3 regions of the Embleya sp. NBC_00896 genome follow, and region 2 is predicted to be linked to each of the others. Evidence: predicted binding sites of a transcription regulator. Region 2 holds the regulator's gene; each other region holds the start of a gene.
What was found. Region 2 encodes HrcA, which represses chaperone genes, less so after heat shock. Its sites were predicted from a motif close to TTNGCACTCNGNNNNNCNGAGTGCNAA; they were not measured.

Region 1 (10,209 bases), 2.1 Mb from region 2:
TCTTCTCCTTGAGCTCGACCTCGGTGGCCGCGCCCACGCGGATCACGCACACGCCGCCGGCCAGCTTCGCGAGGCGCTCCTGGAGCTTCTCGCGGTCCCAGTCGGAGTCCGTGTCCTCGATCTCACGCTTGATCTGCTTCACGCGGTCGGCGATCGCGGCGGCCTCGCCGGCGCCGTCCACGAGCGTGGTCGCGTCCTTGGTGATGGTGATGCGACGGGCGCTGCCGAGCACCTCCAGGCCGACCTGGTCGAGCTTGAGGCCGACCTCGGGGGCGATGACCTGACCGCCGGTCAGGATCGCCATGTCCTCCAGCATCGCCTTGCGGCGGTCGCCGAAGCCCGGGGCCTTGACCGCGACGGCGTTGAACGTGCCGCGGATCTTGTTCACGACCAGGGTCGACAGCGCCTCGCCGTCGACGTCCTCGGCGACGATCAGCAGCGGCTTGGACGCGCCGGCCTGGATGATCTTCTCGAGCAGCGGGAGCAGCTCGGCGATGGCCGAGATCTTGCCCTGGTGGATCAGGATGTACGGGTCGTCGAGGACGGCCTCCATACGCTCCTGGTCGGTGACCATGTACGGCGACAGGTAGCCCTTGTCGAACTGGAGGCCCTCGGCGAACTCCAGCTCCAGACCCATGGTCTGGGACTCCTCGACGGTGATGACACCGTCCTTGCCGACCTTGTCCATGGCCTCGGCGATCAGCTCGCCGATCTGCTGGTCCTGCGCCGAGAGCGCGGCGACGGCGGCGATGTCTTCCTTGCCGTCGATCGCGCGGGCGGTCTTGAGCAGCTGCTCGGATACTGCGGCGACCGCGAGGTCGATGCCCTTCTTCAGGTCCATCGGGGCCGCGCCGGCGGCCACGTTGCGCAGACCCTCGCGGACGAGCGCCTGGGCCAGGACCGTCGCGGTGGTGGTGCCGTCACCCGCGATGTCGTTGGTCTTGGTCGCGACTTCCTTGGCCAGCTGCGCGCCGAGGTTCTCGTACGGGTCCTCGAGCTCCACCTCACGGGCGATCGTCACGCCGTCGTTGGTGATGGTCGGGGCACCGAACTTCTTGTCGATCACGACGTTGCGGCCCTTGGGGCCGAGCGTGACCTTGACGGTGTCGGCCAGCGCGTTGACGCCGCGCTCCAGCGACCGCCGGGCCTTCTCGTCGAACTGGAGGATCTTCGCCATGAGGGTCTTCGTCCTTAAAGGTTGCTAGTCGACGTCGTACAACCGACTCCGCCCCGGGTCCACCGGCCGACAAGGGCAGGGCGATCCGGGGCGGGGTCGTCGAACCGTCACCGGTTCCGGCGCGTCAGCGCGATGTCACTTCTCGATGATCGCGAGCACGTCGCGAGCCGAGAGAACGAGGTATTCCTCGCCGTTGTACTTCACCTCGGTGCCGCCGTACTTGCTGTACAGAACGGTGTCACCGACGCTCACGTCGAGCGGCAGACGCTGACCGTCCTCGAAACGACCCGGGCCCACAGCCAGGACGACGCCCTCCTGGGGCTTCTCCTTGGCGGTGTCCGGGATCACGAGACCCGACGCGGTGGTCTGCTCGGCCTCAAGCGTCTGGACCACGATGCGGTCCTCGAGCGGCTTGATGGCAACCTTGGTGTTGGCGGTCGTCACGATGCGACCTCCCCCTTCGGAGATCTCACGGAAAAATGTCTGTCGGCGATCGCTGCGGATCCGTCGTCGCGGGTGCCGGACCTGCTCGTATCGCACTGGCACACTCATGGGGAGAGTGCCAGCACAGACACTAGGTGGCGGTTAGCACTCCGTCAACCAGAGTGCCAGGTTTCGCGGGTCTGGGCGCGTTCTTCATACCGGTTCGCTCGGCGGGACTCGGCGAGAATGGCCCCGTGCACATGGATGCGTTCACCGCGCTGCTGACCGACGAGGGCCGTTCGCTGCTCGATCTGCTCGCCGACCACGCCGAGGCCGACGAGTTGGCGCTCGCCACGCGGTTGCGCCGCGAGCACCCGCCGGAGCTGGTGGCCGCCGCGCTGACCCAGTCCCGGTTGCGTCAGCGGGGCCGGGCCAAGTTCGGGCCGGACGCGGATCGGATGTACTTCACGCCCAACGGGCTCGAACAGTCGACGCGCGCCTCGGTGGCCGACCACCGCGCCGCGCGCCTGGTCGCGGCGGGCTCCATCGCCCGGGCCGTCGACCTGTGCTGCGGCATCGGCGGCGACGCGCTCGCGCTGGCCCGCGCCGGGATCGCCGTACACGCGGTCGACCTCGACCCGCTGACCTGCGCCGTCGCCCGCGCGAACGCCGCCGCGCTGGGCCTCGCGGAGCTGATCACCGTCGAGTGCGCGGACGTGACCGGGGTGGACCTCCACGGCTACGACGCGGCACTGATCGACCCGGCCCGGCGCACCGCGCGCGGCCGGACCTTCGACCCCGAGTCGTACTCCCCGCCGTTCTCGTTCCTGGGCACGCTCGCCGAGCGGGTCGCGTGCGGCGCCGCCAAGGTCGCGCCCGGCATCCCGCACGAGATCGTGCCGGCGGGGATGGAGGCCGAGTGGGTCTCCGACCGCGGCGACGTCAAGGAGGCCGTGCTGTGGTGGGGGCGCCTCCGCGGCGCCGAACTGCGCGCGACGCTGCTGCCCGGCGGCGCGTGCCTGACCGCGGGCTTCGTCCGGCAGGCACCGGTGGGCCCGGTCCGCCGCTACCTGTACGAGCCGGACGGCGCGGTGATCCGGGCGCACTTGGTCGCCGAGGTCGGCGAGCTCGTCGAGGGCAACCTCGTGGACGAGACGATCGCCTACCTCAGCTCGGACCGGCTGGTGGGCACCGCGTTCGCGAGCGCGTACGAGATCACCGACGTGCTGCCGTTCAACCTGAAGCGGCTCAAGGCGCTGCTGCGCGAGCGCGGGGTCGGCAACCTCACGGTCAAGAAGCGCGGCTCCGCGGTCGAGCCGGAGGAGATCCGCCGGCGGGTCAAGCCGAGCGGCCCGAACGCCGCCACGGTACTGCTGACCCGCGTGGCGGGCGCACCCACGATGCTGATCGCGCAACCGGTCCCGAACCCGGCGTAGGCCGGGTCCGGGAGGTCGAGGACACGGGCCGGCCGAGGGCTAGCCGATGTAGTCCTCCAGGCGCGCGATCGTGTAGCCCTGCGCCTGGATCTTGCGCAGCATGTTGCCGAACATCTGGGTCATCGTGGTGCCCTTGAGGTCGGACGGACCGCGGAAGTGGGCGAGGATGATGTCGCCCGGGTGCAGCTTCTTCTCCGCGACGTACTGCATGTCGTTGATCTGCATCGACTCCTGCCACTTGACGATCGCACCGATCCCGCCGCAGGCCCCGGCGACCGTCTGGGTCGTGGCGTTCCAGTTGCCGTAGGGCGGGCGGAACAGTGTCGGCCGGGTGCCGTACACCTCGGCCAGCCGATCCTGCTGACCGCAGATCTGGTGCTTCTGCGCGTCGGCGCCCAGCGTCTTGAGGTCGGGGTGCGAGAGCGTGTGGTTCTGCACGGTGGCGCCGAGCGCCTGGAGCTTGCGGAAGTATTCGGGGTCCTGTCGGACATAGGTGTCGTTGAGGAACATCGACACCGGGATGCGCAGGTCGCGCATCATCTCGAGGAACTTCGGGTCCTTCTCCGCGCCGTCGTCGATCGTGATGAAGACGATCTTCTGATCGGTGGGGATCCTGTCGACCACGGGCGGCTTGGCGCCGCCGGCCTTGACCGGCTTCACCGCGGGCGGGGCGGGCGGCGGGGCGAACGGCTTGAGATTCCACTTCGCGGCGAGCTCGTCGGCACCCGCGCCCGGAGTGTCCGATTTCGCGGCGGGAGAGGACTTCGGGGAGTCGGTTCGCCGCACCCCGGCGATCGGCTCGCTCGCCTTGTCCTTCTTGTCGTCGGATCCGCCACACCCGGCGAGGACTCCGGCCAATGCGACAAATGCCAATGCGAGGGCCGCGCCGCGCCGCTTTTGTACCGTTCGATGCACCACTGTCGCCGAGCCCTTCGTTCGCCGGTCCCACCCGCGCTCACGCTACGCGGCGCGACGGCCCGTCACGGTCGGGACAAGCCCGGTCCAAGGGACTGTTGAAGGACTGTTGAACGGCCGATGAGCTGGGCACACTCCCGGACAAGGCCAATGGCACGTGCGGCGGCACGCAGCCGGCAGCCAAGGCACTCGACCCGCATCCGGCTTGCGAATGGCCTCCTCGCCGGGTGCGGGTCGTGTGTTGTATCGACCGGAAACCCGTGCCGCGTCAGGGGCCGACGCTCAGGCGTTCGAAGCTCCACGCGTGCGGGGGCCGCGCGACCAGGGCCACCGGAGGGTCGGGGAGGGCCACCGGAGGGCCCGTCCACAGCGCGATCACCACGACCCGGTCACCGTCGTGCTCGTCGGGGGCGGCGAACACCTCGACCCGCTCCAGGCCCGGCGCGCCGACCAGCACCGGCAGTGCCGCGGAGTGCACCCAGTCGGCCAGGGCCGCACCGTGGCCCGATGCGGTCTTGGCCTCCCACATCGCCGCGATCGCCATGGTGATCCTCCTCGGATCGGAAACGGGTGACGGGCAGCCCGAAGCGGCCCAGGGGCGGATGCCAGGCGTCGCGGCCCAGCCGGGGGTCTGAAGACACGCCCTAGGAGGCCGCCTGCGTCACCGTGACCGGCATCGACGAGTCGGCCGGGATGGACAGCGTGGACGGGGCCCGGTCGCGCGCGACCAGCTCCGCGCCGAGCGCCGCGACCATCGCGCCGTTGTCCGTGCACAGGCCCGGCCGCGGCACCCGCAGCACGATCCCGGCGGCGTCGCAGCGCTCCTGCGCGAGCGCGCGAAGGCGCGAGTTGGCGGAGACGCCGCCGCCCATCATCAGGTGCTCGACGCCGTTCTCCTTGCACGCGCGGATCGCCTTGCGGGTCAGCACGTCGACGACGGCCTCCTGGAAGGACGCGGCGACATCGGCGATCGGGACACTCTCACCGGCCCGCTCGCGGGCCTCGACCCAGCGCGCGACCGAGGTCTTGAGGCCGGAGAAGGAGAAGTCGAACGGCGCGTCGCGCGGCCCGGTGAGCCCGCGCGGGAACGCGATCGCCTTCCGATCGCCCGCCTCGGCCCACCGGTCGATCGCCGGTCCGCCCGGGAAGCCCAGCCCGAGCACGCGCGCGACCTTGTCGAAAGCCTCGCCCGCCGCGTCGTCGATGGTCGAGCCGAGCGGGCGCACGTCGGCCGTGATGTCGGGGACGAGCAGCAGCGACGAGTGGCCGCCGGACACGAGCAGCGCCATGCACGGCTCGGGCAGCTTGCCGTGCTCCAGCTGGTCCACACACACGTGCGAGGCCAGGTGGTTGACGCCGTACAGCGGTTTGTCCAGCGCGACCGCGTAGCCCTTGGCCGCCGCGACGCCGACCAGCAGCGCGCCCGCCAGGCCCGGCCCGGAGGTCACCGCGATCGCGTCGATGTCGTTCATCGTGACGCCGGCGTCGGCGAGCGCGCGGCGCACGGTGGGCACCATCGCCTCCAGGTGCGCGCGGCTGGCCACCTCCGGCACGACGCCGCCGAACCGGGCGTGCTCGTCGACGCTGGAGGCGACCGCGTCGGCGAGCAGCGTGGTGCCGCGCACGATGCCGATGCCGGTCTCGTCACACGAGGTCTCGATGCCCAGGACGAGTGGTTCGTCAGCCACCGGTGGCCGTTCCTTCCCGACGTTCCTTCAGATCGCAACGCATCACGAGCGCGTCCACGTTGGCGGGTTGGTAGTAGCCGCGCCGCACGCCGATCCCCTTGAATCCGAAGCGCTCGTACAGCGCCTGCGCGCGGGCGTTGTCCACCCGCACCTCCAGCAGTACATCCCGACAACCCCGCTCGACGGCGCGCTCCAGCAACTCGGCCAGCAGCACGGCCCCCAGGCCGCTGCCCCACCGATCGCGGCGCACCCCGATCGTCTGCACGTCACCCTCGTCACCGATCACCGCGAGCCCGGCATAGCCCGCGAGGCCCCCGGTCCCGTCCTCGGCCACGACGTAGTACCGCATCTCGGGCTCGGACAACTCGGACCAGAACATCCCGGCCGACCACGCGTCCTCGGCGAACAACTCGTGCTCGAGTCGCATGACGGCCTCGATGTCCCACCACCGCATGCGCCGCAGTCGAGGGCCGGATTCCATGCCCGGGAGTCTAGTCCCGCCCCATCCATGCCCCACCCGACCAACCCATCCAGCCCGGCCGACACATCCAGCCCGGCCGGCGTTTGAGGCCAAGCAGCCCGGCCGGCGCTTGAGGCCAAGCGGGCCGCAGGCCGGCCGCATCACCCCCGAGGCGGCGGCCCACCGGGCGTCACAGCCTTGTACCCCACGGGAACCTGCGCATCGGGGCGCCGCAGATACAACGGCTCCGGCGCCAACAACTCCAGCCCCGCCGCCAGGGTTTCGACCGCGAAGGCGGCAAGCGCGGCCGCGTCGGGATGCTCCGGCCCGCGCGGATCGGCGAAGGCCTCCGCGTACAGCGCCGCACCGGCCCCCACCGCCGGCAGCCCCTGCAACGCCTCGGCGATGTCCCCGGGGCGGTCCACGGCCGGACCCTCCACGCGCGTGCGGCCGTCGGCGTACCGCGCCCAGTAGACCTCCTTGCGGCGCGCGTCGGTCGCGGCCACGAACGGGCCGACGACGGTGCCGTCCCGCCCGGCCGCGTACGCGAGCGCGTCGAGGGTGCACACGCCGTGCACGGGGATGCCGAGCGCGTCGCCCATCGCGAGCGCGGTCACGATCCCGACCCGCAGGCCGGTGTAGGGCCCCGGACCGACGCCGACCGCGATGTCGGTGAGCTCGGCGCGGGTCCGCCCCGCCGCGCGCAACACGTCGACGATGCCGGGCGCGAGCAGTTCACCCTGACGGCGCGCGTCGACCCGGGTGGAACCGGCGAGCACGCCGGAATCGTCGTGGAGGGCGACCGTAACGGCCGGGGTGGCGGTGTCGAAGGCGAGCAGCAGCACGGGACCAGGCTACCGACCGCGGACCACACTCCCACCCGCCGGCGCCGGCACCGAAGGAAAAGTCGACCCGGCTCCAACGCGCGGACGGTACCTGCCGGCACCATGGAGGCCTCGACACGGCGGAAGAGGACCCAAGGCAATGGCGAAGCGGCTCAACCCGGGCGTGGCGGTCGCGGGCATCACCATCGCCGCGCTCGTCGGCGTCGGATTCCTCGCGGCCCAGGCCGCGAACTCGGCGCCGGACAATCGAGGGATAGCCCGCACGGGCACGCCCACGCCCACCGGCCCGTCCGGAGTACCCGCACCGCCGCCGGCCGCGCCGCCCGCCGTGCCGGCCGGCTCCGGCACCGGCAAGCGGGTCGTCTACTCGCTCAAGGACAACCGGGTCTGGCTGGTCGACGAGGCCGAGCGCTCGTTGCGCGACTACGTGATCGCACCGGCGCCGGTCAAGCCGCAGCCGGGCACGTTCGCGGTGACCTTGAAGAAGGAGGAGGCGCAGACCGGCAGCGACGGTGTGCGGATCACCTACTCCGTGCGCTTCGGCTTCGTGCAGGGCATCCCGCTCGGCTTCGCGGCCACCGAGACCCCGCTGGACCAGATCAATCCGGTCAAGCCCACGCCCAGCGGCACCGCCCGGCCGCGGACCTCCGCCCCGCCCGCCAAGCAGAGCGCGGGCATCCGCTCGACGCCGGCCGACGGCGCGGCCCTGTGGGCCTTCGCACCGGTCGGCACACCGGTCATCGTGGTGCCCTGAGCGGTCGTCCGAACGATCGTCCAAGAGGCCGTCCGAGGGGTCGTCCGAACGATCGTCCCGAGCGGTCGCACCCGCACCGTCCGCCGCCGATTCGCCACGCCCACCTTCGCCCCATTCGGCAGCAATTCCCCTACTGTGCCCACATATCATCAGGCTGATGATCTCTCCGGTCGCCCCTGTCCCGCGGGACTCACCCGGATGACCGGCAGGGCCCGTCCAAGGGCAATCGCACCGAGGAAATGGTGGCGGCGTGGCGCACGACTCCTCCGGCCCGAGCGGTCCCGGCGATGTCCAGGGGCCGATTCCTCGGCGCAGGCTGTTCGACTACCCCCGGAGCAACCGCACCGGACTGCGCCGCTGGTTGCCCTCGTTCAAGCACCTGCTCACCTTCCTGCTCCTGGTGGTCTCCGGCCTGTTCGCCGCGGTGGGCATCGTGTACGCCGCGACCCCGGTGCCGCACAGCGTCAACGCGCAGGCCCGGCAGCAGAGCAACGTCTGGTACTGGAGCGACGGCACCGAGATCACCCGCACCGGCGCCACCAACCGGCAGAGCGTGCCGCTGGCCGCGATCCCGCTCGACGTGCAGCACGCGGTACTCGCCGCCGAGGACCGCTCGTTCTACTCGAACTCCGGCGTCTCGATCACCGGAACGGTGCGCGCCCTGCTGGCCAACGTCGCGGGCGGCGGCGGCGGGCTCCAGGGCGGCTCGACGATCACCCAGCAGTACGTCAAGAACGTCTACCTGACCCAGGAGCAGACCCTCGGCCGGAAGTTCAAGGAGGCGATCATCTCGGTCAAACTCGACCGCACCGTCGCCAAGGACGACATCCTCGCCGGCTACCTGAACAGCGTGTACTTCGGACGCGGCGCCTACGGGATCGAGGCCGCCGCACAGGCGTACTACGGCGTCGACGTCGGGCAACTCACCCTCGAACAGGGCGCCTATCTCGCGGTGTTGCTGAACGCGCCCAGCGCCAACGACGTCAAGAACACCGGCGAGCCGGGCCGCCGGCGCGTGCTCGCGCGCTGGAACTACGTCCTCGACGGCATGGTCAAGGAGAAGTGGCTCGCCCCCGAGGCACGCGCGAGCATGGTCTTCCCCGAGCCGCTCGACCCGCGCCCCTCGGCCAACCTCGCCGGCGTCAACGGCTATCTGGTCCAGATGGCCAAGCGCTACCTGCTCGACCACAAGGTCGTCGACGAGGACCGGCTCGACGCCGGCGGCTACGCGATCACCACGACGTTCGACAAGGGCAAGACCGAGGCCCTGTACAAGACCGTCCAGGAGCAGCTCGCGCAGTCCCTCGACCCGGCGAGCCGCCCGGCCGACGTCGGGGTCCGGGTCGGGGCCGCGTCCGTGGAACCCGCGACCGGGCGGATCGTGGCGGTCTACGGCGGCCCGAACTACGTCAAGCAGTACGTCAACGACGCCACCCGGCGCGACGTGCAGGTCGGCTCGACGTTCAAGCCGTTCGTGCTCGCGGCGGGCCTGCGCAACGGCGTCCAGGACGAGGACGGCAGGCGCACCCGGATCACGCCGCGCACCGTGTACAACGGCAACGACAACGTGGTGATCCGCTACCCCAACGGCAGGCCGGTCCTGGAGGACGGCGTGCCGTGGCAGCCCGGCAACGAGGACGGGGTCAGCTACGGGGAGATCACGCTCGCCCGGGCGATGGACAGGTCGGTGAACACCGTCTACACCCAGCTCGGCATGGACGCCGGGACCGATCGCGTCGTCCGCGCCGCGGTGGACGTGGGCCTGCCGGCGAGCACACCGGGGCTCGAACCGGTGCCGTCGGTCTCGCTCGGCACCTCCACCCCCAGCGCGCTCGACATGGCCTCGGCGTACGCGACGTTCGCCGCCGAGGGCAAGCACCGGGGAGCGTATCCGGTGGACAAGCTGACCCGCGACGGCGACGCGATCGACCTGCCCGACCACGACGCCCGGGACGCGCTCGACACCCGGCAGGCGGACGCGGTCACCCAGGTCCTGCGCGGTGTCGTGGACAACGGCACGGGCTTTCGCGCGCAGGCGCTGAATCGCCCGGCGGCGGGCAAGACCGGTACCACCGACGACAACCGCTCGGCGTGGTTCGTCGGGTACACGCCGGACCTGTCGACGTCGATGGGGATGTTCCGCGAGGACGCCACAACGCACGCGTTCCTGTCGATGAGCGGGGTCGCCGGGCTGAACCGGGTGGACGGCGGCAACCTGCCCACCCGGATGTGGACGACGTACATGCGCGCCGCGCTCGCGGACGAGATGGTCACCGAGTTCCCGGACGCCACCGACGGCGGCCTCGGCGGCCCGGACACCACCCTGGTGCCGCCGAGCCGCCCCACCTCGGCCCCGAGCGCGCCGGCCACGGCGACCGGCCCGCCGCCGACCGACGGTGCGACTGCCCCGAGCGCACCGACCCCGCCGACCACTCCCCCGGCGACCACGACCCGCGCGCCGACGACCACGCGGCCACCGGCCACGGGCGGCGGCGGCAGCCGCCCGCCGAC
Region 2 (10,209 bases):
GATCTCCTCGCCGGGGGCCAGGCGCCGCACGGTGACGGCGTGTCGGCCCTCGGCGCCGTCGAGGACGACCTGCCGGCCGTGCCGGATCGCGTCGCCGGGGGCGAGGAAGACGGGGGCGCTCAAGCGTGGGCCTTTCGGGCGGCGGCCATCTCGTCGACGAGCCGGGTGATCACATCGGCGGCGGGTTCCGCGCGGGCCAGCCGCCAGCCCTGGCCCGCCCACAGCGCCAGGCCGTCGGGTTCGCCGCGTTCGGCGGCGGCCTTGCGGATGGGCGAGACCAGGTGGTGGACGTAGGGGTAGACGCCGGGGACCTCGGCCTCGTGCCGGGCCACGAAGCCGTTGCGCAGGCCGCGGGCCCAGCGGCCGGAGAACGCCCGGGTGAGCACGCTGTGCTCGAACGCCGGGTCGGCGAGCGCGGCCTTGTGCGCGGCGGAGGCGACGCTCTCGGGGCAGCGCAGGAAGGCCGTGCCCAGTTGGGCGGCGCTCGCGCCGGCGATCCGCACGGCCTCGATCTGCCGTCCCGTCATGATGCCGCCGGCGGCGATCAGCGGGAGGTCGGTCTCGGGCGCGATCAGGGCCAGCAGGGTGAGCAGGCCGTACGGGGCGGGGTCGTCGGGGTTGTCGAACGTGCCTTGGTGGCCGCCGGCCTCGGCGCCCTGGACGCACAGCGCGTCCACGCCCAGGTCGGCCGCGAGGCGGGCCTCGGCGGGCGAGGTGACGGTGGCGACGGTCAGCGTGCCGGCGGCCTTGAGCGCGGCGATCGCGGCGGCGTCGGGCAGGCCGAAGGTGAAGCCGACCACGGGCACGGGGTGCGCGAGGAGCAGGGCGAGCTTGGCGTCCCAGTCGTCGCGTTCGGCGCCGGGCGCGGGGGTGCCCACGGTGCCGCCGTAGCGGGTCGCGGCGCGGGCGAGCGAGCGGGCGTAGCGGCGCAGCCGCTCCTGCTCGGCGGGGGTGGCGGTGTGGTGCGGCATGAACACGTTGACGCCGAAGGGCGCGGCCCCGATCAGCGCGCGCAGCTCGGCGATGTCGGCGGCCAGCGCGTCGGCCGAGCGGTATCCGGCGGCCAGGAAGCCGAGCCCGCCGGCGCCGGTGACGGCCGCCGCGAGCGCGGGGCCACCGGCGCCGGCCATCGGGGCCTGCACGATCGGCAGCCTGCTCAGTCGGGTCGGATCGGTGCTCATCGGAATCGGACTCCCCGCTCGCTCCGGTGGATCGCCTCGCGTGCTCGCCCACCACCCTAGGGCGTGGCCCGGGACCGGACGTGCGACGGCGCGGGGCGTGTACCAAGGTTCGGTACTCGCCCCGCGCCGGTTCGCTCAGCGTCCGTTGAAGGCGTCCTTCAGGCGCGAGAACAGGCCCTGCTGGCCCGGCGTGAACTGGCCCGAGGGCCGCTCCTCGCCGCGCAGCTTGGCGAGCCGCTTCAGCAGCTCCTCCTGCTCGGGGTCGAGCTTGTTCGGCGTCTGCACCTCGACGTGCACGACGAGGTCGCCGCGCCCGCCGCCGCGCAGGTGGGTGATGCCGCGCCCGTGCAGCGGGATCGACTGGCCCGACTGCGTGCCGGGGCGGATGTCGATCTCCTCGGTGCCGTCGAGCGTCTGGAGCGGCACCTTGGTGCCGAGCGACGCCGCCGTCATCGGGATCGTGACCGTGCAGTGCAGGTCGTCGCCGCGGCGCTGGAACGTGGTGTGCGCGACCTCGACGATCTCGACGTACAGATCGCCGGCGGGGCCGCCGCCGGGGCCGACCTCGCCCTCGCCCGCGAGCTGGATCCGGGTGCCGCTGTCCACGCCCGCCGGAATCTTGACGGTGAGCGTGCGGCGCGCCCGGATCCGGCCGTCGCCCGCGCACTCGGGGCACGGGTGCGGGACCACGGTGCCGAAGCCCTGGCACTGCGGGCACGGCCGCGACGTCATGACCTGGCCCAGGAAGGACTTGGTGACCTGGCTGACCTCGCCGCGCCCGCGACACATGTCGCAGGTCTGCGCCGTGGTGCCCGGAGCCGCGCCCTCGCCGTTGCAGGTGTTGCAGGTGACCGCGGTGTCCACCTGGATTTCCCGGGTGGTGCCGAACGCGGCCTCTTCCAGCGTGATCTCGATCCGGATCATCGCGTCCTGGCCGCGGCGCGTGCGCGAGCGCGGCCCGCGCTGACTGGCCTGGCCGAAGAACGCGTCCATGATGTCGCTGAAGCCGAAGCCGGCCTGCCCGAAGCCGCCGCCACCGCCACCCCCGGAGGACAGCGGGTCGCCGCCGAGGTCGTACATCTGCCGCTTCTGCGGGTCCGAGAGGACCTCGTAGGCGTTGTTGATCTCCTTGAACCGGTCCTGCGTCTTCGGGTCCGGATTGACGTCCGGGTGCAGCTCCCGAGCGAGCCGGCGGAAGGCCTTCTTGATTTCCTCCGGGGTGGCGTCCCGCCGCACCCCGAGGACCTCGTAGTAATCGGTAGCCAACTCTACGACTCCGCGAGGATCTGTCCGACGTACCGTGCCACGGCGCGCACCGCTCCCATCGTTCCGGGGTAGTCCATTCGGGTCGGCCCGAGCACCCCGAGCTTCGCCAGCGTTTCCTGCCCACTGCCGTATCCGACGGCGACCACCGAGGTCGCGGCCAGTCCTTCGTGCATGTTCTCGTGTCCGATTCGCACGACCATCCCCGGGTCGGTCGCCTCGCCGAGCAGACGAAGCAGTACGACGTGTTCCTCGAGTGCTTCGAGGACCGGGCGGATCGTGTTCGGGAAGTCCATGCCGAATCGGGTCAGGTTGGCCGTCCCGGCGAGGACGACCTTTTCTTCCTTGTGCTCGACCAGGGTGTCGAGGAGCGTGGCGAGGATGCCCGCCACGATCGGTCGTTCCTCGGCGGTGAACGGCTCGGTGAGGTCCTGCACCAACAACGGGACCTCGGCGAACCGCTTGCCGGTGATCCGGCTGTTCAGCCGGGCGCGGACGTCGGCCAGCAGGTTCTCGCCGACCGGTCCGGACGTGTCCATCACGCGCTGCTCGACCCGGCCCGTGCTGGTGATCAGCACGAGCATGACGCGCGTCGGCGCGAGCGTGAGCAGCTCGACGTGCCGGATCGTCGAGCGGGTGAGCGAGGGGTATTGCACGACGGCGACCTGGTGGGTCAGCTGCGCGAGCAGCCGCACCGTGCGCCCCACGACGTCGTCGAGGTCGACGGCGCCCGCGAGGAAGGTCTGGATCGCGCGGCGCTCGGCGCCCGACAGCGGCTTGACGCCCGCGAGCCGGTCGACGAAGAGCCGGTAGCCCTTGTCGGTCGGCACCCGGCCGGCGCTGGTGTGGGGCTGCGTGATGTAGCCCTCCTCCTCCAGCGCGGCCATGTCGTTGCGAATGGTCGCCGGTGAGACACCGAGGTTGTGTCGGTCCGCGAGCGCCTTGGAGCCGACCGGCTCCTGGGTCGCCACGTAGTCCTGCACGATGGCGCGCAGCACGTCCTGCTTGCGATCGTCGAGCATGGTGCGCACCTCCCTGACCCGTCGTCTCGTCCCATTCCCTGCGGTTTGTCCCGCTGGTTGGCACTCCGTCCCGCCGAGTGCCAGTGTACGGGTCACCCGATCCGGACCGTACCCCTGCGTCCGTGCCAAGGTTGACGCATGGTACGCGCCGAACAGCCGAAAGACGCCACCTGGGAGCCGATCGGACCGGGCGTTCTGCGCCGTCGACTGCCCGGCCTCGAACTCAATGTGGCGGTCGTCACGGGACGCGACGGGATCCTGCTCGTGGACACCGGTTCGCACGAGCGCGAGGCGGCGGAGCTGCTGTCCTCACTCGCGCGCGAACTGCCCGCGCACGGGCTCCCGGATCGGATCGTCGCCGTGGTGAACACGCACGGTCACTTCGACCACTGCTACGGGAACGACTACGTGCTGCGGGTCTTTCCCGACGCCGAGGTCTGGGGACACGCGGCGCTGCCGGCGTACCTGGAGCGCTACGCGGACGCCGGTCGGGCGAGTGGGATCGAGCACGGCTTCGACGTCGACCTGATGAACGCCGCGCGGATCGTGCCGCCGACCCGGCTCGTGCCGACCGGGGACGCGGTGACCGTGGACCTGGGCGGGCGCGAGGTGGTGCTGTACGCGCCGGGGCGCGGGCACACCGACAACGACCTGGTGGTGCACGTCCCGGACTGCGGCGTGCTGATCGCCGGCGACATGGTCGAGGAGAGCGGGCCGCCGCTGTTCGGCTCGGACGCGTTCGCCGCCGAGTGGAGCGATTCGCTGGGCCGGGTCCGGGCCTTGGACGCGAGCGTGTGGCTGCCCGGACACGGCGCGGTGGTCGACGAGGATTTCGTGGTCCGGCAGAACCACTGGCTCGCCGACGTCGCGGCCGGGCGCGTCGTACCCGACTGACGTACCGTCACCCCACTAGCGTCTCGTGTCATGCGCAGCTACGGACCCGAGTCGTTGATCCCCGGATGGAAGCAGGACAAGCCCGTCCCCGAGGTCGCGGCCGACCGCGATCTGGTCGTGGAGGAGGCGTCAACGGGGTTCTGCGGTGCCGTCGTGCGGGTCGAGAAGACCCCGGAGGGCTTCACCGTCACGCTGGAGGACCGGCACGGCCGGCTCCGGGTCTTCCCGATGGACCCGCGTGGGTTCCTGATCGACGGCCGGGTCGTCACGCTCGCGCGCCCGCGGCCCGCGGGTCCCGTGCGCGCCCCCGGCCGGACCGCTTCCGGTTCGGTGGCGGTACAGGGCGCGCGGGCCCGGGTCGCGCGCGCGGGGCGCATCTACGTCGAGGGCCGGCACGACGCCGAGTTGGTCGAGCGGGTGTGGGGCGACGACCTGCGCGTCGAGGGGGTGGTCGTCGAATATCTGGAGGGCGTCGACGACCTCCCGGCGATGGTGCGCGAGTTCGGGCCCGGCGCGGGCCGTCGGCTCGGCGTACTGGTGGACCACCTCGTGCCGGGCTCGAAGGAGAGCCGGATCGCGGCGCGGGTGACGGGCGATCAGGTGCTGGTCGTGGGACACCCCTATATCGACGTCTGGCAGGCGGTGCGGCCGGCGTCGGTGGGGATCGCCGCGTGGCCGGAGGTGCCGCGCGGCGTGCCGTGGAAAGAGGGTGTGTGCGCGGCTCTGGGCTGGCCGGTGGATCCGCCACAGGCGTGGCGGCGGATCCTCGCGGCGGTGAATTCGTACCGCGACCTGGAACCCGCGCTCCTGGGAAAAGTGGAGGAACTGATCGATTTCGTGACCGCACCGTCCGAGATGTGAGACACGCCCCGTCTGTTCGTTGACCGTTGCGGCACGTGCCTGCGAGTCTCCATTTCGTGAACCACCGTGACGTCAGCCTCGCGACGCGCCGCCACGTCGACCTCCGTCGGCAGGCGAGCGCGATCTGTGCCGTCCGGACCGTCCGCTGACCGGAGTTCGTCTCTTCCGGTAGGACCTTTTTCAGCACCCGTGTGAGCCCCACGATCGTCGCGCCCTGTCGCGATCGATCCCGCTCCGCGCCGCTCGACCCCTCGAGCGGCACGGCTCCTTCCGCTACACGGGCACCCCTGTCCGCGGTCACCTACACCCCGGGCCCACCGGCCCCGTACGACCCGGAAACCGTCGTCCGCACCCTCCGCGAGGCAGCGGCCACGTTCGAGTAGCCCGCGTTGGTCGAGGTGGTCGTTCGAATCCCCGAACGACCACCCCGCGCCATTCGACGGACGAAATGGGCAATCCCCGCCGGACTCGGCGCGGCCACTGCGGCGGCGTCGTCGAGGGGTTCGGCGCACCGGCGGGCAAGTGACGTGGTTCACGCGGGAGTTGTTTCGGGGCAGACGGCGGACGGACGACGTGTCATTCTCGAAGGAGGGGCCGCGTCGTGGTGCCCCGCACGGCCCAGGGACAGGCGGTGGACATGGCTCGGGCATCGCATCCGAGTGTGTTGCGGGTCGGCACCGCGGCCATGGCGCTGGTGGTGGCGGTGCTGTTGTCGCCGTTGTTCGCGCTGTTCGAGATGGTCCTCGGGATGCTGCTGCTGGGCGCGAGTGTGATCAGCGCGGCCCGGACCGCCGGGCCCATGCGGCAGATCATGTTCGTGGCGGGGCTGATCCTGCTCTTCGCCGGCGGGTTGTACGTGAGCGCGGGGCTGCTGATCGACGCCTTCTCGCCCTGAGTCGAGCGGGCGGGGGTGTCCCGGGTATCGGTTAGCGTGCCGGGATGGGATCCGAACAGATCACGCTCGTGCAGCCCGACTCGACCGGGCCCAAGTACCGCCGATTCGAACTGCTGGGTGCCGAGTTCGTGCGGTCCGGTCGAACGGGGTCGGGCAAGGCCCGGGAGACCCGCAAGGAGTTCCCGGACCCGAAGGCGGCCACCGTCGCGTTGCGCAGGGAGGTCTGGAAGGCGCTGCGGGCCGGGTTCGTCCGACTCGGGACGGAGGGCGAGTCGGTGGCCCTGCAGTTCCTGACGCCACGCAAGGCGACCTCCCGGGCGATGGACCTGCACCCGGACGGAAGCTCCGTGGTGATCGGGTGCGACGGCGCGATCCTGCTCGTGGACGTGGCGACGGGCAGCCGGCGCACCGTGTTCGAGGTGCCGGAGCAGGAGCGCGGGGGAATCTTCCACGCGACCCTGTTCGACGCGAGCGGCGAATGTGTGGTGTACACGATCGAAGGCCGGACCCGCCGCCTCGACCTGGCCACCGGGCGGGACGAGGCGGTCGCCGGATTCACCCAGTTCGACGACTCGCGGTTCAACCCGTACTGCGTCCGGCCGTCCTGGGACCGGGCCCGCGAGCGGCTCGTGGTGTTCGACGCCGGCGACCTCGTGCGCGTCCTGGACGCGGCGGGCGAGCCGGTGTGCGAGGTGTCCACGGCGTCGCCGACCACCGAGTGCCGGACGGCGGCGTTGTCCGCGTCCGGACGGCTGTTGGCGGTGAGCCGGGTGAGCCGGGGCGTCGTCTACGGTCACCGGGACGCGCTGGCGGACACCACCAACGAGGTCGAGGTGTGGGACGTGGCGTCCGGCCGGCTCGTGACCCGCGTGCCGCTCGCGTGGGACATCGGCCGGGTCGGGTTCGATCCGACCGAGACGCTGCTGGTGATGAACCGCGGCGGGGTGCACGGCCCGTACGCGATCTCGATCGAAACCGGGGACGTGGTCTGGCAATTCACCAACCCGTTCCACCCGAACATCCTGCACACCTGCTACGGCTGGAGCTACACGCCGGACGGCGGGCGGATCGCGGTGGGCGGCAACCGTACCGGCGCGCTGCGCCTGTACGACGCCGACCTCCGCGAGCCGAGCGGGGTCGACCTGGACGGCTACGACGACCAGCGCGTGAGCCGCCTGGTCTTCTCCCGCACCGGCGACCTGCTGGCCACCGGCGGCGATTTCGGCCTGGTGTACGTACGACGAATTCCACCGCCCGCCGGGTGACGCCCCGGCGCGGCCCCACTCAGCCGAATCTCGCGGTGTCCAGGGTCGTCGAGAACGGCGCCGGCAGATCGATCTGCTTACCGAACGGCCCGGTGTGGATCTCCGTGTAGTCGTCGCCTTCGGGTGCGGAGAACAGCGTCACCTTGCCGTGCTCCCGATCCACCAGGAGGTAGAGCGGAATGGCACTGCGCGCGTAGGACTGTCGCTTGGCCTCACGATCGATCTCGGCGCGCTGTGAGGTGACTTCCAGGACCAGTGCCACACCGTCGCAGGCCATCCAGGACTCCGCGTCGAGAAACAGGTCGAGCTCCTCCGGAGCGAACGTGCCGTCCGGGATGACGTGGTTGCGCGCGGCCGATCCGCCGTCCACCTTGAGACCCTTGTTGCCGGAGAAGTCCATGGCGGTGGCCGTGCCCGCGATGATCTGGCGCAGCACCGAACTCACGACGCGCTCGTGATTTCCCAGCGGTGGTGGTGTCACGACGATCTCCCCCTCGATCAGCTCGGCGCGGAAGCCCAGGGGGGTGTCCAACGCCAGGAAGCCGTCCAGGACGACGTCTTCCTGCGTGGGGATCTCGTGCGTCATGGCTGACATTCTGAGCCCCTTCCGTGGTCGGGGCGAGCGTATGCCGCCACTCGGGCGGGCGACCGGGTGTTCGGGGTCGGGTCGCCCGCGCGAGTGAATGACGGTCGTGCGTCGCGCTACGGGGTTTTCGCCGAGGCGGTCAGGGCCGCGATCGACGCGTCGTCGCAGTTCGCCCAGAAGCCGCCCACCACGTCCTCCAGGTGGGTCATCGAGTCGGCCGCGTACAGGATGTCCTGGTAGTGGGTGATGTCGTACTGCATCGTGCCCATCGCGATCAGGTCCAGGTCGCGGATGTCGACGGTGCGGAACTCGCGGATCTCGCCGTACGAGGACAGGATGCCCGCGCCGTAGGCCTTGAGCGCACCGGCCTCGCGCATGACGCCGAACTCCAGCGTGAACCAGAAGACCTTCGAGACGAATTCGAGCGCCTCGCGGCTCTCGACCCGCTGGGCGGCCTCGCCCGCGACCCGGTACAGGTCGGCGAAGCGGTCCGACGCGAGCATGTTGGCGTGGCCGATGACCTCGTGCACCACGTCGGGCTCCGGCGTGTACAGCGGGACGCTGTGGTGCCGGATGTACTGCGTCGAGTGGAAGTAGGAATCGGCCAGCGAACCGTAGAAGTCGCGCAGCGGGACCAGGCCGGCCGCCGGCAGGTAGCGGAAGCCGGTCAGCGGTTGGAGCGCGCTGCTGACCTCCTCCAGCTGCGGGATCCGCTCGGTCGGCAGCTTCAGCCGGGCGGCGCCGTCCAGGTAGTCGGCTACCGCGTACTGCTCGTGCGAGATGGAAAGCTCGCGCGAGACCAGACGCCAGACCTCGTGCTCCTCCTCGGTGTACTCGACCTCGGGGATCGGTTCGCCCCGCCGGTGGTCGAGTGCCAGTGCCGCGATCCGGTTGCGCCGGTCGCGGTAGACCTCGTCGGCGAAGCCCGGGTGGCTGCGGGACAGCTCGACCTCGACTCCGCCGTCGGCCCGCCGGGTGACCGGGGCCAGATACTGGGCCTCCTCGAACATCGCCATCTCCTGATCGCATCGGTATATCGACTCGCCTGACGGGCCGAAGCACCCATGCAACCAGTATGCGCCGCTTACACCCCTTTTCGGCCGATCAGGCGACTTGGGGAAGCGACACATCGATCAGGTGCGAGGGATCGCCTCGGCGCCCTCATCGCATCACCCGGCGGGGCGTCACACAAGGGCCCGGGCCACAGCCGCCGGAATGCCCGAGATCCGCCGAGACGCGAATCGGGCCGCCGTGGCAGGATCGCCCCTACATCGGGGAGGGCACCGTCGGGAGGGGGCACGGTGGTGGATTCTCGCGGCACGGCCGGGGGGCGTTCGGAGCGGCGCGACGTGGTCGAGGCGCTCACCGAGACGTCGGATCACCTGGACTTCGCGCTCGCGATGGTGCGCCGCACCGTGGGCGACCAGGAGCGGCTCGCCCAGCTGACCGCCCGGATCCGCGAGATCGAGGTCCGGCTCAGGGACGACCGCTACTACCTCGCCGTGATCGGCGAGTTCTCGGCGGGCAAGAGCACCTTCATCAACGCGCTGCTCGCCGAGGATCTGTTGCCCACCTCGGCACTGCCCACGACCGGCGCCGCCACCCGGATCACGCACGGCGACGAGTTCGCCGTCGAGGTGCGCTTCAGCGGCGACGGGATCCGGTACGTGTACCCGTCCGGCCGGTACACCGGGGCCGCGAGCCCGCTCGGCCGGATGCTCGGCCACCTCGCGCCCGACGTCCCCGTGCCCGAGGACACCGCCGGCGTGCTGCGCCTGCTCACCGCGCACGAGGCGATCGCGCCGCACGTGCTGAGCCTGGAGGTCCGCCACCCCGCGGCGGCGCTGCGGGACGGGCTGGTGATCATCGACACCCCCGGCACCAACGCCCGGGCCGGGCACACCGACATCACCCGCGCGGTGATGCGCGACATCGCCGACGTCGCGGCGGTGCTGACCGCGTCCACGTCGCCGTCGCCGGTGTCGCTGACCGAGTTCCTGACCGACGCGCTCGACCCCGGGCAGATCCGCCGCTGCATCATCCTCGTCACCAAGATGGACCACATCGACGAGACCGAGCGCGAGGACCTGCTCGCGCACGTCAGGCAGCGGTTCGCGCGGATGCTGGGGGTGACCGATCCGGTCGTCGAGCCGGTCGCGGCCGAGCCGGTGGTCCGGCTCGCCACGGGCCGGCCGCTGCGCGGGCCCGAGCAGGCGCACTGGGCCGAGGAGTTTCCGCGCAC
Region 3 (10,209 bases), 780 kb from region 2:
ACAGTTCTCCGGGGTGACCGGAACCAACGCTCGCTGGATGCGCGCGGCGATCACATTGTGCGTATTTGCCGGCGGCGGCGACACGATGATCTTCCCCCCCTCGATCTCGACGCGCCAGCCGTCGGGCACGTCCAGCTCCTGCCGTGTGGACACCAGTCGGTGCCAGGTGTCGCTCGCCTCGATCACGGGTGTGGTCATGTCGTCCACCTCATCCACCTCGGTCCGCGCGCGGTACAGGAGCGACGCTACGAGTCGCCCGGAGACCATTTCAGAGTAAGTCGCCTCCGCCACTCGAAGGAGCGAACACGCATCGAACACTCCGGGAAGACCCCAACAGGGCACGGTGTGGCCGCGCTGCCCGCTGCATGGCGACCACCCGCTCGACATCGAGCCAGAACCGGGCGAGGACCCGCACTGGGTCTGCGAGAAGGACGCGGTGGCGATTGCCGCGCTCGGCGGGCTGGGCACCGATCGACCGCCGAACGAGGGCGCCGTCGAGGACGTGTAGCGCGGCCGGCGAGTTCGAGTCTGGCGAATATCGGGTCAGTGAGGGAAGTTCGAGGTGTCCAGGTCGACCCCGAAGGGCTCGGGGATCGTGATCGTTTTTCCGAACGCGATATGGAGAAACTGCCGGTACTTTCCGCCGTCGGGTTCAGAGAACAGAGTCACGGACGGACCTGTGGGATCCCATCGATCAATGAGCAAGTAGAGCGGAACCGGTGCCTGCGCATAGGCGTCGCGTTTGGTCTCTCGGTCGTGATTCGCGTTGCCTTGCGAGGTGACCTCCGCAACCAGGAGGGCGTGGTGGGCCGGAGTCGGGGTCGCGGTGTCTTCGCGAGGGACGATTGCCACGTCGGGGACGTAGAGCCGACCGAGCGGAACGATCTCCACACCGAGGTTCGTGAAGGCTCCGCAACCTCTCGGGGCGGCCTGCCGCAACAATGCGGCGATCTCGTCGACGATCAATTCGTGTGTGTGCACGGGCGGCGGCGACACCGTGATGTTCTCCCCGTCTACCTCGACGCGCCAGCCTCTGGGCACGTCCAACTCTTGCCACATGGCCACCATCTGGTGCCAGTGGGCGCCCGTCTCGATCACGGGTGCGGTCATGTCCTTCACCTCGCCCACCTCGATCCACGCTGTACAAGAGCGATGCTGACGCCGCTCGGAGACCATTTCAGGGTAAGCGGACTGTGCCACTCGAACGAGCGAACACGCATCGAACACTCCGGGAAGACCCCAACACGCGAAAGAGGCGGCCCCCCGAAGGGGACCGCCTCTTTCGTACAGCGACTGACTGTGCGTCAGGTCAACCGATCCTCAGCGGATCAGAAGTCCATGCCGCCCATGTCCGGAGCGCCGCCGGCCGGGGCCGGGTTCTTCTCCGGCTTGTCGGCGATGACAGCCTCGGTCGTCAGGAACAGCGCGGCGATCGACGCGGCGTTCTGCAGAGCGGAGCGGGTGACCTTCGCCGGGTCGATGATGCCCTCGGCGATGAGGTCGACGTACTCGCCGGTCGCGGCGTTGAGGCCGTGACCCGGGGTCAGGTTGCGCACCTTCTCCACAACCACGCCGCCCTCGAGGCCGGCGTTGACCGCGATCTGCTTGAGCGGGGCCTCGACGGCCAGACGCACGATGTTCGCGCCGGTCGCCTCGTCGCCTTCGAGCTCGAGCTTGTCGAACGCGATGGTCGACGCCTGGAGCAGAGCCACGCCACCACCGGCGACGATGCCCTCTTCGACGGCGGCCTTCGCGTTGCGCACCGCGTCCTCGATGCGGTGCTTGCGCTCCTTGAGCTCGACCTCGGTCGCGGCGCCGGCCTTGATGACGGCCACGCCGCCGGCCAGCTTCGCGAGGCGCTCCTGGAGCTTCTCGCGGTCGTAGTCCGAGTCCGAGTTCTCGATCTCGGCGCGGATCTGGTTCACGCGACCCGCGACCTGGTCCGAGTCACCGGCGCCGTCGACGATGGTCGTCTCGTCCTTGGTGACGACGACCTTGCGGGCGCGGCCGAGGAGTTCGAGACCGGCGGTGTCGAGCTTGAGGCCGACCTCCTCGGAGATGACCTGGCCACCGGTGAGGATGGCGATGTCGCCGAGCATGGCCTTGCGACGGTCGCCGAAGCCCGGAGCCTTGACGGCGACGGACTTGAAGGTGCCGCGGATCTTGTTCACGACGAGCGTGGCCAGGGCCTCGCCCTCGACGTCCTCGGAGATGATCATGAGCGGCTTACCCGACTGCATGACCTTCTCGAGGAGCGGGAGGAGGTCCTTCACCGAGGTGATCTTCGAGTTGACGATGAGCACGTAGGCGTCTTCGAGGACGGCCTCCATGCGCTCCATGTCGGTCGCGAAGTACGGCGAGATGTAGCCCTTGTCGAAGCGCATGCCCTCGGTGAGCTCGAGCTCGAGACCGAAGGTGTTGCTCTCCTCGACGGTGATGACGCCTTCCTTGCCGACCTTGTCCATGGCCTCGGCGATCATCTCGCCGATCAGGGGGTCAGCGGCGGAGATCGAGGCGGTGGAGGCGATCTGCTCCTTCGTCTCGACGTCCTTGGCGAGCGCGAGCAGCTGCTCGGAGACGGCCTCGACGGCCTTCTCGATGCCGCGCTTGAGGGCCATCGGGTTCGCGCCGGCGGCCACGTTGCGCAGGCCTTCGCGGACGAGCGCCTGGGCGAGGACGGTCGCGGTCGTCGTGCCGTCACCGGCGACGTCGTCCGTCTTCTTGGCGACCTCCTTGACCAGCTCGGCGCCGATCTTCTCGTACGGGTCCTCGAGCTCGATCTCCTTGGCGATGCTCACACCATCGTTCGTGATGGTGGGCGCACCCCACTTCTTCTCGAGCACGACGTTGCGGCCCTTCGGGCCCAGCGTGACCTTGACGGCGTCGGCGAGCTGGTTCATCCCGCGCTCGAGGCCGCGGCGCGCTTCCTCGTTGAACGCGATGATCTTGGCCATGTGGTGAAGTCCTCCCAGAACGGGGGTGAGTGCCGGACCGCACAGGTGCCCGCGACGGACGACCCGACCACCGTGAGGATCCCTCCCTCACGGGCGCCGAGCCTCACCGGCCCGGTCCGTTTCTGTCACTCTCACATCCAGAGTGCTAACGCCAATGATTAGCACTCGACCATGCCGAGTGCAAGCGCAACGGCCGGTCCCGACCCGCACGCGCCCACCCGCGCGCGTGTCGCACGAAGAACCCGTGCGCGAGCACCGGTGCGTGGACCGGCGCGCGGCGCGTGACGGCCATCCGGCGGGAGGCGGCGCACAACGACCGGGGCCCGGCCCCCGCATGGCGGGAAGCCGGGCCCCGGTCACCGATCACATAGGAGCGTGTGATGCGTGTGTCGTGCAGTCCGTGGTGTGGACCGTTTCAAGCAGAGGAGCGGATAGCCCCCTGGTTCAGGCGGTGACGCGGACCATGTCGGCCTGCGGCCCCTTCTGCCCCTGCGAGATCTCGAACTCGACTCGCTGCCCCTCCTCGAGCGTCCGGTACCCGTCCATCTGGATCGCGCTGTAGTGGACGAAGACGTCCGCACCACCGTCGACCGCGATGAAGCCGTACCCCTTCTCCGCGTTGAACCACTTGACGGCGCCCTGAGCCATTCCTAACTCCCCTGTTACTGGCCCTTTCACGGATACTGCACGCCGCAGCTCCGGGTTCGTATCCAGAAGGTCCCGGCCTTCTGCTACGACCGCGGCTGAATGTATCCGGACGGATGCCCGGAGCAACAGGTCAATCGGACGAGAATTCCCGGATGAATAAAGCTCTCATATTCCGCAAATCAACAGGAAAGCCGTATTTCAATTCATCAGGAATGCGATCTTCGGAACATATCGGATGTGATCCCGACCACGGGTTTACCGACATGCCGCCGTCAAAGGCAGGAAATGGGCCCGGGTAAACCCGTGTATCGCACAACCGTCGGGGGAACCAAGAAATCCGCCACACGGGGCTCCGTGTGGCGGATTTCTTCATTCCGTTTCGGGTCCGGACGATGAAGATCCGGGCCGTCGGCCTATGTCGTCAGCAACCGCCGGCGACCGCCGGGATGATCGAAACGCTGCCGCCATCGGGGATGGCGGTGGCGAGACCGTCGGCGAAGCGCACGTCCTCGTCGTTCACGTAGAGATTCACAAAGCGGCGCAGCTTGCCCTCGTCGTCGAGGATGCGCGCGCGAATTCCGGTGTTGTCCTTTTCCAGGCTGTCGAGGACCTCGGCGAGGGTCGTCCCCTCGACCGCGACCTCGGCCGCCCCACCCGTGTAGGTGCGCAGGATCGTCGGGATGCGAACGGAGACGCTCATGCCAGGCCGGCCTTTCGGAAGGAATCAAGGGTGGGTCGAATGGTCGCGGTGGGGCCGGTGGTCGGCGTGACCGCGTCCAACGTCTTGAGGCCGTCACCCGTGTTGAGCACGACCGTCTCGGCGTCCGGGTCCAACTGCCCCGACGCGATCAGCTTCCGCAGGCAGCCGACCGTGACACCGCCGGCCGTCTCGCCGAAGACGCCCTCGGTGCGGGCGAGCAGCTTCATCGCCTCGACCACCTCGACGTCGTTCACGTCCTCCACCGCGCCGCCGGTGCGCTTGCACACGTCCAGCACGTAGGGACCGTCGGCGGGGTTGCCGATCGCGAGCGACTTGGCGATGGTGTCCGGCTTCACCGGGCGGATCACGTCGTGTCCGGCCTTCCACGCGGCCGACACCGGGGAGCAGCCCGTGGCCTGCGCGCCGAAGATCCGGTACGGCGCGTCCTCGACCAGGCCGAGCGCGATCAGCTCGCGGAAGCCCTTGTCGATCTTGGTCAGCTGAGAACCCGACGCGATCGGGATCACGATCTGCTCGGGCAGTTTCCAGCCGAGCTGTTCGGCGATCTCGTAGGCCAGCGTCTTGGAGCCCTCGCCGTAGTACGGCCGCAGGTTCACGTTGACGAAGCCCCAGTCCTCGCCGGCCGGGTCGCCGATGAGCTCCGAGCAGAAGCGGTTGACCTCGTCGTACGTGCCTTCGATCGCGACCAGCTCGCCACCGTAGACCGCCGCCGTGACGACCTTGCCGGCCTCCAGGTCGGAGGGGATGAACACGCAGCTGCGCAGCCCCGCGCGGGCGGCAGCGGCGCCGACCGCGCCGGCCAGGTTGCCGGTCGAGGAGCACGAGAGGGTGGTGAAGCCGAAGGTGCGGGCGGCCTCGACGGCGATGGCCACCACACGGTCCTTGAACGAGTGGGTCGGGTTCCCGGAGTCGTCCTTGACGTGCAGGTTCCGGACGCCCAGCTCGCGGCCGAGGTTCTCGGCCCGGACGAGCTTGGTGAAGCCGGGGTTCAGGTTGGGCCGCGACGCGACGTCCGCGGACACCGGCAGGAGCGGCGCGTAGCGCCAGATGTTGTTCGGGCCCGCCTCGATCTGCTCGCGCGTCACGGTGCCGAACTCGTAGGCGATCTCGAGCGGTCCGAAACAGGACTCGCACGCGTACTTCGGGCCGAGCCCGGTGCGTTGACCGCACTCGCGACACGACAGTGCGACGGCGGGGCCGAAGGAGGTGGGGGTGGCGCTGCTGGTGCGGGTGGCGGTGGGTGTCGCCATGGCGAGGGCCTTTCTGTCCTCATCTTTACCCGTGGGTTTCCACGGGCCGGACTTGGCACCTGTCCGATCCGTCAGCACTCGCTCGCGCCGAAAGCGCGTCACGAGGAATGACGATCGGATGGTTGCCGGGGCTTCAACGGGCCGTTCCCTCTGCCCCTCTGGATGAGCTGCTATGGCGGTGGACACACCCTTCGCCGGGTGGCCGGTCCGCGTTTGTCCGGCGCGACGTGCGATCGTCGTATCCGGTGACGACGACTGTAACCGAACCGGTGCCGCGTCGATCATCCGGTCCACCTCGCGAGACGATAAAGGGTGGAAACGACCGAGGCCGGAACGTCGGCCGACGACAGGGGATTTTCGAACGTGCAGCCCGAGGTGAGTGCCTGGCTTCGGCGACGGTCTTCCGTCGCCGCCGACTGGCCCGTCGACCAGCTTCTTGACGCCAAACGTGACACCCGGGTCAGCGTCGTCCTGCCCGCGTTGGACGAGCAGGCGACCGTCGGCGACATCGTCAAGATCATCCGGACCGAGCTGATCGAGCGCGTGCCGCTCGTGGACGAGCTCGTGGTCGTCGACTCCGGATCCGCGGACGACACCGCCCGGGTCGCCGCCGACGCGGGGGCGCGGGTCGTGCACCGCGACGAGATCCTGCCCGCCGTACCGGCCGTGCGGGGCAAGGGCGAGGTGCTGTGGCGCTCGCTCCTGGTCACCGACGGGGACGTGGTCGCGTTCGTGGACGCGGACCTGAAGGACTTCTCCGCCGACTTCGTGACCGGCATCCTGGGCCCGTTGCTGACCGACCCGTCGGTGCAGCTGGTCAAGGCGATGTACGACCGCCCGCTCGAGATCGGCGACACCATCGTCCCCGCCGGCGGCGGTCGGGTCACCGAGCTGGTCGCGCGGCCCCTGCTCAACCTGCACTGGCCCGAACTCGCGGGCTTCGTCCAGCCGCTCGGCGGCGAGTACGCGGCCCGTCGCTCGCTGCTCGAACAACTGCCCTTCCCGTGCGGCTACGGGATCGAGACAGCGATGCTCGTGGACACCCTGCGCCTGGTCGGCCTGGACGCGATGGCGCAGGTGGACGTGGGCGTGCGGCGACACAGCCACCAGGACGAGGCGGGTCTGGGCCGGATGTCGGCCGAGATACTCCAGGCCGTCGAGCGCCGCCTGCGACGCGGTCCCACCGGCACGCACCCGGTCGAGCTGAGCACCGCGCTGACCCAGTTCGAGCGGGACGAGGGCGGCTTCCGGCAGCGCACGCACGACGTCGCGGCTCGGGAGCGGCCGCCGATGGCGACCGTCCCCGAATACCGCGAGCGCACCCGCCACGCGCTGCGCTGACCGCCGCCGATCAGCCGCGGACGACCTCCGCGGCCTTGCGCGCGGACGTCTCGTTGTTCGCCCGCACCCGTGCCAGCGCCTGCGCGTCGCGCTCGATCGCCTGCCGCTGGTAGGCCGCGTCGACCGTGAACCACGTGCCCACCACGTTGTGCTCGGTCTTGCACGCCACCGTCGCGGTCGCCGCCGCGATCTCGCGCGGGGTCGGCTGCGCGGTGTCCCAGCTCGGGTCGCCGCCGGCCGCCAACGGATCGGGGTAGTCGTACCCCTTGGCGCGCATACAGCCCGACCACAGCGCGAGCACCCGCGACACCCGCGGATCGGCCATCGAGTGTTCGAACGCCTCGACGTCGATGTGGCTCGCGAGTGCCTCGGTGTCCAGCGCGAGGTCCTCGCCGAGCGCGAACCGGGCCTCGCCCAGGCAACCGGGCCCCGGTTTCCCGGCGCTGCCCGCCGGCGCCGTCGGCGGCACCCCGTCGGTCGCGGCCGCGCCGAACATCGCGACGCTCAGCTCGCGACTCATCGGCGGTTCGACGGGTTTCGGCCTGCCCGTCGCGACCCCCGGCGGGCGGAAGCCCCAGCCGGCCGCCTCGACCGGATCGGACACCCCGTAGCGCCGCTCGGTCCGGGATTTGAGAATCGGGTCCGCGTCCGCGGCCCCGGGCGGCACGTACGTGAACCCCAGACGGACCAGGCAGTCCCGGGTCAGCACCCGCTCGGCCGCGGCCAGTCGGGTCTGCTGCTCCCGCGTCGGCAGGTAGGCCTCGATCGGCAGCGCGAGGTCGGTCGCGGAGGTCAGCAGCGGGATGGGCCCGATCGGCGGCGGGGTGAGCGACGCCGGGGCGCCGGCGCCTTCCCGGTCGCCCGCCGCGGTGCAACCGGCCGACCCGACGCACAGCGCGACGAGCAGCACGACGAGGCCGGCGGGCGCTCTCGACGGCCGCGTCACGGAGAATTCCAACTGCCCGAGGCGTTGTTGTTCTTCACCGCCGCGCTCAGATTGGCCGTGCTCTTCGCCTTGATGTCCTGGACCGGCCCCTGGTAATTGCTGTGGTAGTAGATGTGCACGAAGTGCGTGGGGTCGTTGTTCCAGATCGAGGCGGCGTTGTTCTTCACCGGCTGACCGGCCCCGCTGCTGCCCTGCGGGGACGGCATGAGCGTGTATCCGACGTAGTTCGCCACGTTGTTCCGGTGGTCGAACCACGCGCCGCGCGTATTCGAGTTGTAGTACAGACACGCGTCGCCGTCGTCGCACCGGCCGTCCCCCTCGGCGACGGCCGGCGACGCGCCCGCCGCGAGTGTCACGGCGGCCGTCACGGCGGCCGCCGCGAGACCGTGTTTGCTGCGCATACTCGATTCCCCCTGGATCGATGCGAACCGCAAGAAGTCCAAGAGAAATCACATCTCGACTACTCCCGGTAATGACTCGGTCGCGTGATACTCGCCACACCGCTGCGGGCAGGGCCGCCGTCGAGCCGGGTTTGCGCGCCGACACGTGTGGCTAGGGTCGGGACATGAGTGTTCCCCCTCCCGCCGGTGTCCTGGTCGCCTCCAATCGCGGTCCCGTGTCCTTCTCCCTGGAGGACGACGGCACGCTTTCGGTGAGTCGCGGCGGTGGCGGCCTCGTCTCCGGCCTGTCGACCGCGGGGCAGGGGACCGGTGCCGTGTGGGTGTGCTCGGCGCTCGGCGGGGCCGACCGTACGGCCACCCGTGCGGCGCCTTCGGGCCGGCTGGATCTCGCCGGTCACGACACCGGCGGTCTCGCCGTCCGGATGCTCGACATCGACCCGGGGACGTTCGCGCGGGCGTACAACGCCATAGCGAATTCGACCCTGTGGTTCGTCCACCACCTGCTGTACGACACCCCCTCCAAGCCGGTCTTCGACGCGCGCTTTCGCAAGGAGTGGGCGTCGTACGAGGCGTACAACGAGGCGTTCGCGACCGCGCTCGCCGAGGAGGCCGCCGAGGGCGCGAAGGTGGTCGTGCAGGACTACCACCTCACGCTGGTGCCGGTAATGCTCCGCCGGCTGCGGCCCGACCTGCGGATCGGGCACTTCTCGCACACCCCGTGGGCGCCGCCGGACTACTTCCGGCTGCTGCCCGACGACATCGCGCGATTCGTCCTGGAGGGCGTGCTCGGCGCCGACCACGCGGGCTTCTTGACCAAGCGCTGGGCGCTCGCCTTCCTCGACTGCTGCGCGGACGTGCTCGGCGCGGAGGTCGACCGCGACGCGTTGACCGTCACGCACGCGGGCCACGTCACCGAGATCGGCGTGCACGGCCTGGGCGCGGACGCCGAGTTCCTGCGCGAGCGCGCCTCCCGGGCCGACGTGGACACCCGCCTGGCCGGGCTGCGGGAGGCGGTCGGCGATCGCAAGGTGATCGTGCGGGTGGACCGTACGGAGCTGTCCAAGAACATCGTCCGCGGCATGCTCGCCTACCGCGAACTGCTGCGCACCCGCCCGGAATGGCTGGGCCGGGTCGTGCACGTCGCGTTCGCGTACCCCTCACGTCACGACCTGCCGGAGTACCGGGAGTACACGGCCGCGGTGCAGCGGGTCGCGAAGGAGATCGACGACGAGTTCGGCACCGGCGACTGGCAGCCGCTGATCCTGCACGTCAACGACGACTTCCCGCGCTCGCTCGCGGCGTACCGGCTCGCCGACGTCGCGCTGGTGAACCCGATCCGGGACGGCATGAACCTGGTCGCGAAGGAGATCCCGGTGGTCTCCCTGCTCGACGAGGCGCATGGCGGCTGCGCGTTGGTGCTGTCCCGCGAGGCGGGCGCGTTCGAGGAGTTGGGCGCCGACTCGATCGTGGTCAACCCGTTCGACGTCTCCCAGACGACGGAGGCACTCCACGAGGCCCTGACGATGGACCCCGCGGACCGCTTGTCCCGCACCAGGCGACTGGCCGCGGCGGCGGTCGCGCTGAACCCACAGCAGTGGTTCCTGGAACAACTGGACGCGCTTGAGCCGTAGGCGCGGGGTGGGTGGCCTCAGGTGCCGGCTGGGGTGGGTGGCCTCAGGTGCCGGCCGGGCTGGGTGGCCTCAGGTGCCGGCTGGGCTGGGTGGCCTCAAGCGCCGGCCGGGCTGCTTGGCCTCAAGCGCCGGCCGGGCTATTTGGCCTCAAACGCCGGCCGGGCTAATCGACGTGGGCCGAGCTGTTTGTAGTCCGTCCGGCGTTTGAGGACGAATCGGCCGGGGGCCTACGGCCACAAGCGCGGCGCCCACCGCACCAGCCGTGGTGACCCCGGCCGCATTGGTGATCGGCAGGCTGCCGCCGCCGGACTTGCCCG

Region 1: the regulator HrcA is predicted to act here: its motif matches at 1,763-1,789, upstream of groES (co-chaperone GroES).
Region 3: the regulator HrcA is predicted to act here: its motif matches at 3,113-3,139, upstream of groL (chaperonin GroEL).

What each region holds. Positions count from the first base shown of each region.
Region 1 is NZ_CP108776.1:3,008,499-3,018,707, forward strand. Features, by position in the region: gene groL (chaperonin GroEL) at 1-1,177, opposite strand, end outside; gene groES (co-chaperone GroES) at 1,313-1,621, opposite strand; gene OG928_RS13420 (THUMP-like domain-containing protein) at 1,861-3,036, shown strand; gene OG928_RS13425 (polysaccharide deacetylase family protein) at 3,076-3,894, opposite strand; gene OG928_RS13430 (hypothetical protein) at 4,220-4,495, opposite strand; gene tsaD (tRNA (adenosine(37)-N6)-threonylcarbamoyltransferase complex transferase subunit TsaD) at 4,596-5,639, opposite strand; gene rimI (ribosomal protein S18-alanine N-acetyltransferase) at 5,632-6,120, opposite strand; gene tsaB (tRNA (adenosine(37)-N6)-threonylcarbamoyltransferase complex dimerization subunit type 1 TsaB) at 6,261-6,944, opposite strand; gene OG928_RS13450 (hypothetical protein) at 7,084-7,698, shown strand; gene OG928_RS13455 (transglycosylase domain-containing protein) at 7,949-10,209, shown strand, end outside.
Region 2 is NZ_CP108776.1:5,104,712-5,114,920, reverse strand. Features, by position in the region: gene OG928_RS23280 (16S rRNA (uracil(1498)-N(3))-methyltransferase) at 1-123, opposite strand, end outside; gene OG928_RS23275 (NAD(P)H-dependent flavin oxidoreductase) at 120-1,181, opposite strand; gene dnaJ (molecular chaperone DnaJ) at 1,317-2,447, opposite strand; gene hrcA (heat-inducible transcriptional repressor HrcA) at 2,450-3,466, opposite strand; gene OG928_RS23260 (MBL fold metallo-hydrolase) at 3,605-4,360, shown strand; gene OG928_RS23255 (DUF3097 domain-containing protein) at 4,391-5,221, shown strand; gene OG928_RS23250 (putative leader peptide) at 5,257-5,370, shown strand; gene OG928_RS23245 (hypothetical protein) at 5,823-6,116, shown strand; gene OG928_RS23240 (WD40 repeat domain-containing protein) at 6,161-7,381, shown strand; gene OG928_RS23235 (Uma2 family endonuclease) at 7,401-7,976, opposite strand; gene OG928_RS23230 (phenylalanine 4-monooxygenase) at 8,084-8,977, opposite strand; gene OG928_RS23225 (dynamin family protein) at 9,269-10,209, shown strand, end outside.
Region 3 is NZ_CP108776.1:4,325,453-4,335,661, forward strand. Features, by position in the region: gene OG928_RS19755 (Uma2 family endonuclease) at 1-198, opposite strand, end outside; gene OG928_RS19760 (hypothetical protein) at 344-508, shown strand; gene OG928_RS19765 (Uma2 family endonuclease) at 544-1,110, opposite strand; gene groL (chaperonin GroEL) at 1,329-2,954, opposite strand; gene OG928_RS19775 (cold-shock protein) at 3,399-3,602, opposite strand; gene OG928_RS19780 (ubiquitin-like small modifier protein 1) at 4,024-4,302, opposite strand; gene thrC (threonine synthase) at 4,299-5,573, opposite strand; SAM riboswitch class I at 5,590-5,742, opposite strand; gene OG928_RS19790 (glucosyl-3-phosphoglycerate synthase) at 5,937-6,914, shown strand; gene OG928_RS19795 (hypothetical protein) at 6,925-7,860, opposite strand; gene OG928_RS19800 (peptidase inhibitor family I36 protein) at 7,857-8,261, opposite strand; gene OG928_RS19805 (trehalose-6-phosphate synthase) at 8,426-9,892, shown strand.